Regions from separate parts of the Buttiauxella agrestis genome, predicted to be linked through region 1. Evidence: predicted binding sites of a transcription regulator. Region 1 holds the regulator's gene; each other region holds the start of a gene.
The links. Region 1 encodes CRP, which controls carbon source genes, mostly activating them, when cyclic AMP is high. Its sites were predicted from a motif close to ATGTGANNNNNNTCACAT; they were not measured.

Region 1 (3,197 bases):
AATTGTCGCCCAGCCGTAACTCTTACGAATGAACAAATAGCTGACCAGCGTAATGACCAACATCGCGGCCAGCGCGATATCTTGCGGAAAGTGGAAGTGCAGTGCGATGCCCGCTATCGCCAAACCTGCAATCGTGCCTGCCGACCGGTGAAGAATTCTCACCCGGGTCGCGCCATAGCCGTTTTGCGTCACAAACATTACCGTCATCAAAATCCAGTAAGGTTTGGGCAGATGTAAAAACCCCCCCAAAATACTGGCGATGGTCAGCATTACACCTAATCTGGCGGCGTTACGCAGCGCGGCGGATTTCAAAGACAAATAGCTTTTCAGTGCTGCCCAAAGTGGCAAACGACGCTGCCGGTCTTCCATCAAATCACGGATATATAACGGGCGCTGGGTGCGTAAAACACGGCCAATCCGACTGAAGTGGTAATGACAAAATTGCCCAACCGGGTTATCCGGATTTTGACGTGCGATTTTCTCGAGGGCATCAATCTGTTTATCCATCGTGAAACGCTGTGGGAACCGATGATAAAGAATGTCATCAGCCAGCACACGTAAACGCGCCGCAATGGTCTGCGCGTTCCAGCGAATCACGGCTTCAGCGTGGCTTTTCTCAACCAGTTTTTGCACTTCGGCAGGTTGGTGAAGGCTGACGGAAATGTGTTCTTGTAAATCCAGAGCGACCTGAAACGCACGTAACAAGCGTTTGTAGCCATTTTGCTGGTTCGCCGCCAGCATGTGCAATTGCTGGTAGCAGACCGTGATCAGGTCAACGGCTTTTTGCTGCCGCTCCAGGAGCGGAGGCAGCGCTTTTTCAGGATCGGTATGCTGCGTGAGCATCCCGTATTTGGCTTCGCAGTACTCTGCCAGTTGGCGATAGAGCAGGCTTAATGATTCACGCAGTGGCTGCTCGCGCCACATCCAGAACCAAAACCAGTTAAACACGCCGTACCAAATTGTACCGCTGACATACAGCAGCATGGGCTTCCAGATGGGCATATTCCCGGCCATGCTGAGTGTAAAGATGGCGGCAATGAGTGAGGCGGGAAGCAGACGAGCGTGCAGGGAGCTGATTTCGGCTGTGACGCCCAGCAATAGCGCCATCACGGCCAATATCACCGGCAACGGCACGGAGGTATAAAGCAACAAAAGCTGCATGATCAAACTGCTGACGGCAAACAGACTACCGCCGACGATCAGGCGTTTGAAGAAGCGTTTATGGGGGGTATCAAGCCCTGCAATGTTGCAGCAGGCAGGGACTAAAGAGAAAAGCAGGCCGGACTGGAGATTGCCAAAGAGCAAACCTACTGCCACCGGAAGGCACAGCACCAGCGTTTGCCGCAGTGCGTAGTTAACTTCAGGATGGTAGATAAGCCGACGCCACATAAGTCTTATTTAATCCCTTTTTACCGCAGGGGTTAGATTTTAGAGACAAAAAAGGCGTGTTATGAAGCAACACGCCATTTTTGAGACGGAGATTAACGAGTGCCGTAAACGACGATCGTTTTACCGTGAGCAGAGATCAGATTTTGATCTTCCAGCATTTTCAAGATACGACCAACGGTTTCGCGAGAGCAACCCACGATCTGACCGATTTCCTGACGGGTAATTTTAATCTGCATACCGTCCGGGTGGGTCATTGCATCAGGCTGTTTAGCCAGGTTCAGCAGTGTCTGCGCGATACGACCAGTCACATCAAGGAATGCCAGGTTACCGACTTTCTCAGATGTCACTTGCAGACGGCGAGCCATCTGGGAAGACAGGCGCATCAAAATGTCTGGATTGACCTGAATGAGCTGGCGGAATTTTTTATATGAAATTTCAGCCACTTCGCAGGCACTTTTAGCACGAACCCAGGCACTACGTTCCTGACCTTCTTCGAACAGCCCTAACTCGCCAATGAAATCGCCCTGATTCAGATAGGAGAGGATCATTTCCTTGCCCTCTTCATCTTTGATCAGAACAGCCACAGAACCCTTGACGATGTAATACAGCGTCTCAGCCTTTTCACCCTGGTGAATCAGTGTGCTCTTCGATGGATACTTATGAATGTGGCAATGGGACAAGAACCATTCGAGAGTCGGGTCTGTTTGCGGTTTGCCAAGCACCATGCGCGGTTATCCTCTGTTTTATAACTGGCTACCAACGACAGGACGCTAAACATCCTGTCTGGCGTTGCAAGTATTAGAATATTCCCCACCTTGGGGAGATGGCATGCAAGTCATTCTTGCTGCCTGTAATTAGTGATGTCCTCTGCATACATGCATAACGTCAATGTATCGATGTAGCATCTGGATTGTTTTAGCATAGCTTTTGACAAGTGTCTCCTATTGTCTCGTTTCAGCTTGACGCAGGTCGCCTTCCATTGCCAGATTTGCTGAATCTGCGTACTCTGAAAGACAATTTTTTCAACGGGAGAAGTAACATGCAAGCACGAGTGAAGTGGGTTGAAGGGTTAACCTTCCTTGGGGAGTCCGCTTCTGGACACCAGATTCTGATGGACGGTAATTCTGGCGATAAAGCACCCAGTCCGATGGAAATGGTTCTGATGTCCGCTGGTGGTTGTAGCGCAATCGACGTGGTTTCTATTTTGCAAAAAGGCCGCTACAACGTGACGGATTGTGAAGTGAAACTGACCTCTGAGCGCCGCGAAGAAGCCCCGCGTCTGTTCACACATATCAATCTGCATTTCATCGTGACAGGCAAAGAGTTGAAAGATAATGCGGTTTCACGCGCTGTAGACTTGTCTGCTGAGAAGTACTGCTCTGTTGCGTTGATGCTGGAAAAAGCCGTAAACATCACCCATAGCTACGAAGTGATTGAAGGCTAGAGTGAAGTAAAAGGGCGGTGTTTAGCCGCCCTAATTATTGATATTCCGACCTTCCGCCAGGCGCTTAACTAACGGCGTCATGATCAACTCCATTGCCAGTCCCATCTTGCCGCCCGGCACCACCAATGTATTGATGTGGGAAATAAATGAGCCTTGCAGCATGGCGAGCAAATACGGGAAATCGATATCATCCAGACCGCGAAAATGAATCACGACAAAGCTTTCATCTAAAGATGGAATACCGCGTGCGGCAAACGGGTTAGAGGTATCTACCGTCGGTACACGCTGGAAGTTGATATGCGTGCGGGAAAATTGCGGTGTGATGTAATTGATGTAATCGTCCATCGAACGCACGACGGAATCC
Region 2 (3,197 bases), 2.9 Mb from region 1:
TCAGGGGTACGCAGGAAGCGAACCATACGCAGTTTCATGACCAGGTGGTCAATCATTTCCTGTGCTTCAAGCTCAGTGATTTTGCCTGCTTTCAGGTCACGTTCGATGAATGCATCCAGGAAGGTGGATACGCGACCGAAGGACATTGCAGCGCCGTTCTGAGATTTAACCGCAGCCAGGTAGCCGAAGTAAGTCCACTGAATAGCTTCTTGAGCATTTTTAGCAGGACCAGAGATATCGCAGCCATATTTAGCAGCCATTTCTTTGATCTGACCCAGAGCACGGTGTTGCTCGGAGATTTCTTCACGCAGACGGATTGTTGCTTCCAGATCTTCGCCGTTTTCCAGTTTGGATTGCAGAGAGTTGAACTGAGCAAATTTGTCTTTCATCAGGAAGTCGATACCGTACAGCGCTACGCGACGGTAGTCACCGATGATACGACCACGACCGTAAGCATCCGGCAGACCGGTGATTACGCCTGATTTACGGCAGTTCAGGATGTCTTTGGTATAAACGTCAAACACACCCTGGTTGTGGGTTTTGCGGTATTCGGTGAAGATCTTTTTAAGCATTGGGTCAAGTTCACGACCGTATACTTTGCAAGAACCTTCAACCATTTTGATGCCACCAAACGGAATAATTGCACGTTTCAGTGGAGCATCAGTCTGCAAGCCAACGATAGTTTCGAGGGACTTGTTGATGTAACCAGCATCATGGGAGGTGATGGTGGAAGCGAGGTCAGTATCGAAGTCAACAGGCGCGTGAGTGCGGTTTTCCTGTTTAACGCCTTCCATGACGTTGTCCCACAGTGTGGTAGTTGCTTCAGTAGCACCTGCCAGGAAGGACTCGTCACCCTCGTAAGGGGTGTAGTTTTTCTGAATAAAGTCACGCACGTTGACTTCATTCTGCCAGTCACCTTTGGCAAAACCTTCCCAGGCTGTGGCTAACTTTTCATTAAGCTCGGACATTTAACACCTACCTTCTAATGTGGATTTCTTATTCCCTGAACGACAGCTAGCACTTAGTGCTTATCACCACCGCGCAGATAAATTACCCAGTACGTCAACCCAACCAGTAAACCACCGCCGATGATGTTCCCGATAGTCACGGGGATTAAGTTATCAGTGATGAAGTTCAACACGGTTAAGTGTGTAAAATTGTCCGGAGACGACCCAACTGCGGTCCAGAATTCCGGGCTTGCAAAGTTGCGTACTACAATACCCATCGGGATCATGAACATGTTTGCGATACTGTGCTCAAAACCACTAGCAACAAACATGGCGACCGGGAGGATCATAGCAAACATCTTGTCCATCAAACTGCGACCGGAGTAGCTCATCCAGACAGCCAGACAGACCATCAGGTTAGCTAAAATACCGAGGCACACAGCTTCAATAAATGTGTGATGCATCTTGTGGTCTGCTGTTTGTAACACATTCAGCCCCCACGCACCGTTTGCTGTCATGTACATACCTGACAACCAAATCAACACCACAAACATCAGAGCGCCACAAAGGTTACCGATATAAACGTTAATCCAGTTCTTTGCGAGTTGACCCCATGTAATGCGGCCACTGGCTTTCGCAACAACGATTAACACCGTGGAGGTGAAAAGGTCGGCACCGCAGATGACGCAAAGGATAAGCCCTAAGGAGAAGCAAGTACCACCAATCAGTTTTGCAATCCCAAATGGAATGGTCGCAGTACCCGTGGTAGCAGTGATGTAAAAGACAAAGGCAATCGAGATGAACATGCCCGCAGTTATCGCTAAATAAAACGTGGTCAGCGGGTGTTTTGTTGCTTTATAGACGCCAGCATCTTCGGCGACTTTCGCCATAGCGGCTGGGAGCAATAGATCAAAAGGGTTGTCAGCTTTCACACTAACTCTCTCTTATTTAATTCGGCGACGAGATACTAACAAAGCATTATAGAGTAAAAATTGATATGGATCATATCTCGCCAAGCTTATAGGCCTGAAAACAGCAGGTGTTTACCCGTTTTTCAGCATAAGTGATTGATTTTGTTTATAAAAATAAAGTTTAAAGTTTATAATGTAATTTGATATTTAACCTCGGCGCTCCTGTGTCAGGTTAATTAGAATGGAGTATTTCTATAATTTGGCAACAATATTTATTGTTTTAAAATAATAATATTTTACTAATATTTAACTATTGAGTCACATATGAAATTATTGCGGTGACAATAAAAACACGGGGCAATAAAAATAGCCCCGTAATATAGCGTAAACCTTATGGTTTACGTACCTTTACTCATGGTTTATTACTTTATTTCCAAAAAGCCGCTTTTGCGCGTTGCAGTTTTTCATACGCGCCTAACAATGCCTGATGGGCTGGGAAAGCTTTCAGATCGCTGTCTACAGCTTGCAAGCCATAGAATGGTGCTTCACCGCTCAGCGCAGCACTTGCTGCTTCGACTGTTTCTGCGCCGTACATACGTACGAAGCCATTCAGATATTGCAGTGGTTGGCGGTCTTCTTCCATCGCCAGTAACAGCAGGGTTTGCAGGCAGCGATAGTAGTTCGCACGCTCAGGGCTGAAAATAGAGGCGTTGAACTCCATTGTCCATTCAGTCCAGATAAGCGCCTGTTCGGTATCACCACCCGCTAATGCCAGCATAGCTTTGAGCTCGCCAATACGTAGGGTGTACCAACCGTTGTCTTTGCCGGTAGCCAGACCGAGCAGTTCACGCACACGGGTGAAATCATCATGACCCTCTTCATCTAACTGCGAGATGAGACCCAGATAATCCTGTTTTTCCCACTCACTTCCTGGCAGCGCCAGAATGGTGTCGCGCAGGTGATAACCCATATTGTTATTGGCAAGCAGCAAATCTTCCGCGGGATAGATATCGGACATTCCAGGCACGATGATACGGCAAGCGTAAACATCCAGATGCTGGTAATCGGCGATGTACACTTCTTGATCTTCTGCGTCAAAGATGGCCATCAAAGTGGCGAATTCTTCTTCTGTTGTGCCGGAGAAACTCCAGTCAACAAACGGATAGTCAGCATCCTGCTTGAACATATCCCAGGAAATCAGGCCGCTTGAGTCAATGAAGTGAGTTTCCAGGTTCGCGTGTTCGGCCACTTCTTCGTCATCAAAAGTAGGCGGAGTGAACACGTCCAGGTCTTTCAGACCGCGGCCCTGAAGCAGTTCAGTCACGGTACGCTCTAGCGC
Region 3 (3,197 bases), 2.7 Mb from region 1:
ATCTCGCCGATCGCAAAGCGCGAATGGAATGGGTGCGTAACTTTATGCATCAATTAGCCCAGAACGCAGCAGCTTGATTCAAACCTTAATTTGCTTAACGTGCCTTAGTTTCCCCTAAGGCACTTTGTAACATTTACACATTCTTTTCAAATCACCAGGGTTTCCCTACATCTTCAACCGCCATAATTCGCGATTAACTTTTTAATAACATTAACCTTAATAATAATGAGGTTTCGCTTAATGCAGTCGTCGCGACTTTTCTCTTTACCTGTTCGTTGGTTGGCATCGCTGATGCTGGTCAGTGCAAGCCTTGCCGTTTTCCCGGCAAGCGCTAATTCCTACCCTCTGCCGCCTGAAGGCAGTCGCCTTATCGGCCAGAACTTTTTCCATGTGGTCGAAGATAACGGCGGCTCGCTTGAAGCCATCGCCAAAAAATACAATGTCGGCTTCCTTGCCCTGCTTCAGGCAAATCCAGGTGTTGATCCGTATGTGCCACGTGCGGGTAGCGTGCTGACGATTCCGCGCCAGATGCTATTGCCAGATGCGCCGCGTCAGGGGCTGGTAATGAATCTTGCCGAACTGCGTGTTTATTACTATCCCGCAGGGAAAAATAGCGTAACCGTTTACCCGATTGGCATTGGCCAACTCGGTGGCGACACCGTGACACCAACTATGGTCACAAGCGTTTCAGATAAACGCGCCAACCCGACCTGGACGCCAACGGCCAATATTCGCGCTCGCTACCTGGCGAACGGAATCAAACTTCCGGCGGTCGTTCCAGCCGGGCCGGAAAACCCAATGGGCCACCATGCCATCCGCCTCGCAGCCTATGGTGGCGTTTATCTGCTGCACGGAACGAATGCGGACTTTGGGATTGGAATGCGCGTGAGTTCTGGCTGTATTCGACTGCGTGATGACGATATTAAAGCGTTGTACAAAGAGATGCCTGTTGGTACGCCTGTGCGCATCATCAACACCGCGATTAAAACCTCAGTGGAGCCAGATGGCAGGCGTTTAGTTGAAGTCCATCAGCCTCTGTCTAAACACATTGATGACGATCCAAAAGTACTACCGATTGTGTTAACAGAGCAGATGAAACAGTTCCAGTCTGCACCAGAAACAGATGCTAACGTCATGGAACAAGCCATGCAGCACCGCTCCGGGATGCCGATTGAAGTGAACGCGTACGGTATTGCCAGCAACGAGATTTAATTGTTTTGAGATGCAAAAAGGCCCTGTTTTTTAACAGGGCCTTTTTTTATGAAACTCATTTTTCCGTGAGTCTTATTTATAAATTACCGCAGTACCGTGCAATGTATTCGGACCGGTTACTGAAGTAATACGGAATGAACTCGCACCCATTTCTTCAGCTTTCTGAGCCAGTTGGTCTTCAAGAGAACCCAGGTTAGTCCCGGCGGTTGCAGTGATAGTGCCTACTTTCTGCTGGCCTGCTGGCGTTGCCTGAACTTCAACAGCCGCGAAGCTTGCAAAAGAGATTGAGCTAAGAACAACAGCAGCGATAAGAGTTTTTACGTTTTTCATGATTTTTGACCTTAAGCAGATGATTTGTAAGCCCGTTAAATTTATTTACTTAACGTTCGATAAGTAAATCATAAACGTGATCTGCGTCACACGTCAAATTATTTTTATAACGACCGTTAATTATTTTATTAATGACTTATTTTTCATACAGATAGCCATGATTTATTTTTGGACAAACTAGCACTAGAACCCATGAGATATTATTTTTATAATGATCGCTCATAAAATAGAAAAGGTTAAAACGGCTAATTATGTCTACCGACACCTGCGATACCAAAAAAAGCCGTGGCCGACCAAAAGTGTTCGACAAAGAATCCGCACTCGATAAGGCCATGGTTTTGTTCTGGCAACACGGCTACGAAGCCACTTCAATGGCACATCTGGTTGAAGCAACAGGGGCAAAAGCCCCAACGTTATATGCCGAATTCACCAATAAAGAAGGTTTGTTCAAGGCTGTCTTAGACCGTTACCTTGCTCGTGTGACGAAACTGCGAGAGACCTGCCTGCGTTGTGACAATCGAACGCTTGAAGAGGCGCTTGAGGATTATCTTTATCTGGTGGCGAAACTGTTTACCGATAAAGAAACCCCAACGGGGTGCTTTATGATTTGTACTTCGTCCGTTCTGGCAGTCTCTTCGCACGATATCTCTGAAATGATCAAGGCTCGTCAGTCTCTGCTCGAAGCCACGCTGCTTAAATTCCTCGAGCAACACCAGCAGAAAGGTGAAATCCCGGCCACAACATACGTTGGAAATTTGGCTAGATACCTGTGTTGTATTGTTCAGGGCATGTCAGTCAGCGCACGGGAAGACGCGAGCCACGAGGAATTAATGCAGATCGTCAACACGACACTTCGCTTGTTACCGGAGCTGAAAAAAATCTAACCCTCGGCGGCGCCTGCCGCCCTTTTCAGCAATAGAAAAAGACCCTGTTTTTCAACAGGGCCTTTCTTATGGAGAGAATTTTTACTTAGAGGGCACAGGCTTATTTATAAATTACCGCAGTACCGTGCAATGTATTTGGGCCAGTGACTGAAGTAATGCGGAATGAACTTGCGCCCATTGCTTCAGCTTTCTGCGCCAGTTGGTCTTCCAGAGAACCCAGGTTAGTCCCGGCGGATGCGCTGATAGTCCCTACTTTCTGCTCGCCTGCTGGAGCAGCCTGAACTTCAACAGCTGCGAAGCTTGCAAAAGAAATTGAACTAAGAACAACAGCAGCAATAAGAGTTTTTACGTTTTTCATGATAGTTACCTTGAAATAATTATTTATAAGGCCGTTAAATTTATTTACTTAACGTTCGATAACTAAATCATAATCGTGATCTGCATCACACGTCAAATTATTTTTATAACGACCGTTAATTATTTTATAAAAGCTCTTATTTTCATAAGCATAGGAATTAATTATTTTTTCACTCTTCCCTATAGCTACTGCGTGATATTATTTTTATAATGATCGTTCAATAAACAGACAAAGGTTAAACGGCGCATATGTCATCTGATACGACTTGCATTAAAAAAAGCCGGGGCCGACCGAAGGTGTTTGACAGGGAAGCAGCACTCGACAAGGCTATGGCTTTGTTCTGGCAACACGGTTATGAGGCCACTTCATTGGCGCATCTGGTTGAAGCGACGGGCGCAAAAGCTCCGACGCTG
Region 4 (3,197 bases), 1.4 Mb from region 1:
TAAATTTCCAGAATGCGGGACACTAACGCAGAGTCTTCTTCCAGTTGCTGTTGTTGCTGGCGCAGAGATTGTTGAGAGAGTTGTTCGGCAATCGCGTCGAAGTCGTTCATCATGAACCATATTCGGGAAAAAAGAGTGTCACTCTATCACTGATTTGACCCAGAGAGAATGAGATCGGCCCGCCAGTATCGCGGGCATCCCTTTTCTCTTAATACGACGTTTTTATGAGGAATGTTTCTGGGATGAAAATTGCTGCATGACTTCTTGCTCAATACCGCAGTAATCGCCTTTCAGTTCAGCACACAACTTAGCCATGTAACTCACTAAAAAATCGGCGTTATAACGGGCAAGCACTCGCCCCGCCTCGGTTTGCATAGTCTCTGGTAATTTCAGGAGCTTTTTCTGGAAATGATCCAGGGCGTAAGTGGCGTCATCAAGCTCACGCCCGTTAGCCAGCGGGTCTTCGCTATCAAACAGAGGGCGCCCGAGTGCGCCAGAAGTGTAGAAAACGCGCGCCAGGCCAATCGCCCCTAATGACTCAAGGCGGTCTGCATCCTGCACGATTTTTGCTTCAAGGGTTTGAGGAACGATTCCGGCGCTAAAACTATGCGCACGCACGGCGTGAGCCACCGAATCATATAAATGGTGCGGGAAATCAGGGAAAGTGGTGTCCAGAATGCGTAATGTCTCTTGCGCGGCCTGGGTAGATGCCAGATGCCGTTCTGGATGGTTCTTCGGCAAATTGACGATGTCATGGAAATAGCAGGCGGTTAGTACGACTAAGCGATCCGCTTCTGTCGTTTCCATAATCTGTTGTGACGTTTTCCATACGCGACGAAAATGAGCCACGTCATGGGCTTTATCGTCCTGCAACCAGTTGTGTTGCAAATACTCTTCAAAACGCGCTTGCCAGTGGGCTATCGGCATACGTACTCCTTACTTCGCAGCTGGACCCGGTACTTAATATGAGTACAGGATCACAAAATTAGCAAGTTCAACGCCGACAACAATCCACTTTGGCACGATTTATTTACCGGGCGCGCGTATACCAGGCAAGCCAACCTAATAGCGCCGCCACGGAGCCAAGAACCAAAAGTCCCATCAAAGCACCGAGCAGTTTTCCACCCAGCGAGCCCATATCGCCGTCGGTGACATCACTGACCACCCAAAAATATCGTAATACTGACCAAACCGTATACAGGCAGAATCCATAGAACAACCACAGCGCCAATTTACCACCCGGTGTACGGGTTGGTTTCGCATCCATAACGTCTGACATAACTCTCTCAATTGTTTAGCTTTTGTTCTTCGATGGAATCCCATCTTCCTGGTGTGATTTTTATCACATTTTTGCCGTTTTTTGACAGCCCTGGATTCTCTTTTTTATTAGGAATAATCTTAAAAAATGTAACATATAATGTTGATTATCATAACGTTAACAATAAAACCCTATCTGATTATTATTCAGGCGTGCGTTAAATTAATATTTAACACCTGATACATTAATTATAAAGCGTAACTTAAATATAAAAAATCAAATTCAAAGTTCAGATAAAAAATAAATCACTCCGGGTGAAAAAGTAACTTTTAAAATAAATTATATTTTTATATTCATATCTCTCCAACTATGCATAAAAAATATCAGACACATCCTAAAATTAGATTTAAACCATTAATTTCAATCAGATACATAAAGATCATCAGGAAACATTTTGTCTTATTTCAAATAACACGGTTACATGTTTAATTATAAATAAATGGAACTACCTGTAATAAGATTATTGCGGTTATTGAGGGCGTTAAATAACCCATCATTCATAATAATTATGATTTAAAGGAATAGATAAATGAAAAGAACAGCACTGGCATTAGTGATTCCCGCTTTATTGGCAATGGGCGCTGCAAACGCTGCAGAAATTTATAATAAAGATGGTAATAAAGTCGATTTGTACGGCAAGGTTGATGCTCGTCACACGTTCTCTGACGACGCCAGAAATGACGGCGACGGTACCTATACCCAGATCGGCTTTAAAGGTGAAACACAGATTACTTCCGAACTGACGGGTTATGGTCAGTGGGAATACAAAATGTTCGCTAATAACACCGAGGATGGTGATAACAGCAATAGCGCATTTACGCGTCTGGCATTTGCTGGTTTAAAATTTGGCGATTACGGCTCATTTGATTATGGCCGTAACTACGGCGTGGTCTACGACGTTGAAGCCTGGACAGATATGCTGCCAGTGTTCGGTGGCGACTCCTACACCTGGACTGACAACTTTATGACCGGCCGTGCAAACGGCGTTGCCACTTACCGTAACAGCGACTTCTTCGGCCAGGTCGAAGGCTTGAGTTTTGCTGTGCAGTATCAGGGCAATAACGAAAGTACCAATGCAAACGAAGACCAGGAAGGCACCAACAACGGCCGCGATGTTCGCTTCCAGAATGGCGATGGCTGGGGTCTTTCAACAGTTTATGATTTCGGCATGGGCTTCAGTGCAGGCGCTGCATATGCTTCATCTGACCGTACCAATGAGCAAGCTCGTAGTGCTGGCGCGCTGATGGCGGGTGGTGATACTGCTGATGTGTGGACCGTAGGTTTGAAGTATGACGCCAACGATATTTATCTGGCTGCTATGTATGCTGAAACTCGCAACATGACACCATTCGGCAGTTACGGTATTGCTAACAAAACTCAAAACTTTGAAGTGACTGCGCAATACCAGTTCGACTTCGGCCTGCGCCCAGAGATTTCTTACCTGCAATCTAAAGGTAAGGACTTGATGGCTGATGTTTCTAATAACAGCGACTGGAATGACAAAGACCTGGTTAAATACGTTTCTGTTGGCTCTTACTTCTACTTCAACAAAAACTTCTCTACCTACGTTGATTACAAAATCAACCTGCTGGATAACGATGACTCCTTCTACAAAGCTAACGGCATCTCCACCGATGACGTTGTAGGTGTTGGCTTGGTTTACCAGTTCTAATCTCGATTACTATGGTTGCTTGTTAATTCTAAAGCCTGCGCAAGCAGGCTTTTTTGCTTTTAACCTTCCGCAAATAGCCACTTTAATTCCATAACAAAAACATATAATTCCCATCAAATTATTCTCAAATGAAATAATTTACCTCTCTCGCATCAACCTGTGACTCGCGTCGTTGAACGAAAAGCCAGTAAGTGGTTGAATAATGTC

Region 2: focA (formate transporter FocA) is a predicted target of CRP. The motif match lies at 1,938-1,955, and genes of this name have one in related genera.
Region 3: bhsA (multiple stress resistance protein BhsA) is a predicted target of CRP. The motif match lies at 1,617-1,634, and genes of this name have one in related genera.
Region 4: drpB (cell division protein DrpB) is a predicted target of CRP. The motif match lies at 1,331-1,348, and genes of this name have one in related genera.

Annotation. Positions count from the first base shown of each region.
Region 1 is NZ_UIGI01000001.1:382,372-385,568, forward strand. Features, by position in the region: gene DY231_RS01785 (YccS/YhfK family putative transporter) at 1-1,389, opposite strand, end outside; gene crp (cAMP-activated global transcriptional regulator CRP) at 1,482-2,114, opposite strand; gene DY231_RS01800 (OsmC family protein) at 2,429-2,833, shown strand; gene DY231_RS01805 (phosphoribulokinase) at 2,864-3,197, opposite strand, start outside.
Region 2 is NZ_UIGI01000001.1:3,313,666-3,316,862, reverse strand. Features, by position in the region: gene pflB (formate C-acetyltransferase) at 1-968, opposite strand, end outside; gene focA (formate transporter FocA) at 1,022-1,879, opposite strand; gene ycaO (30S ribosomal protein S12 methylthiotransferase accessory factor YcaO) at 2,286-3,197, opposite strand, start outside.
Region 3 is NZ_UIGI01000001.1:3,075,409-3,078,605, forward strand. Features, by position in the region: gene mfd (transcription-repair coupling factor) at 1-77, shown strand, start outside; gene ldtC (L,D-transpeptidase LdtC) at 292-1,212, shown strand; gene bhsA (multiple stress resistance protein BhsA) at 1,285-1,542, opposite strand; gene DY231_RS14665 (TetR/AcrR family transcriptional regulator) at 1,794-2,426, shown strand; gene bhsA (multiple stress resistance protein BhsA) at 2,527-2,784, opposite strand; gene DY231_RS14675 (TetR/AcrR family transcriptional regulator) at 3,033-3,197, shown strand, end outside.
Region 4 is NZ_UIGI01000001.1:1,790,591-1,793,787, reverse strand. Features, by position in the region: gene DY231_RS08515 (DNA cytosine methyltransferase) at 1-110, opposite strand, end outside; gene DY231_RS08510 (phosphohydrolase) at 223-927, opposite strand; gene drpB (cell division protein DrpB) at 1,031-1,267, opposite strand; gene ompC (porin OmpC) at 1,848-2,990, shown strand.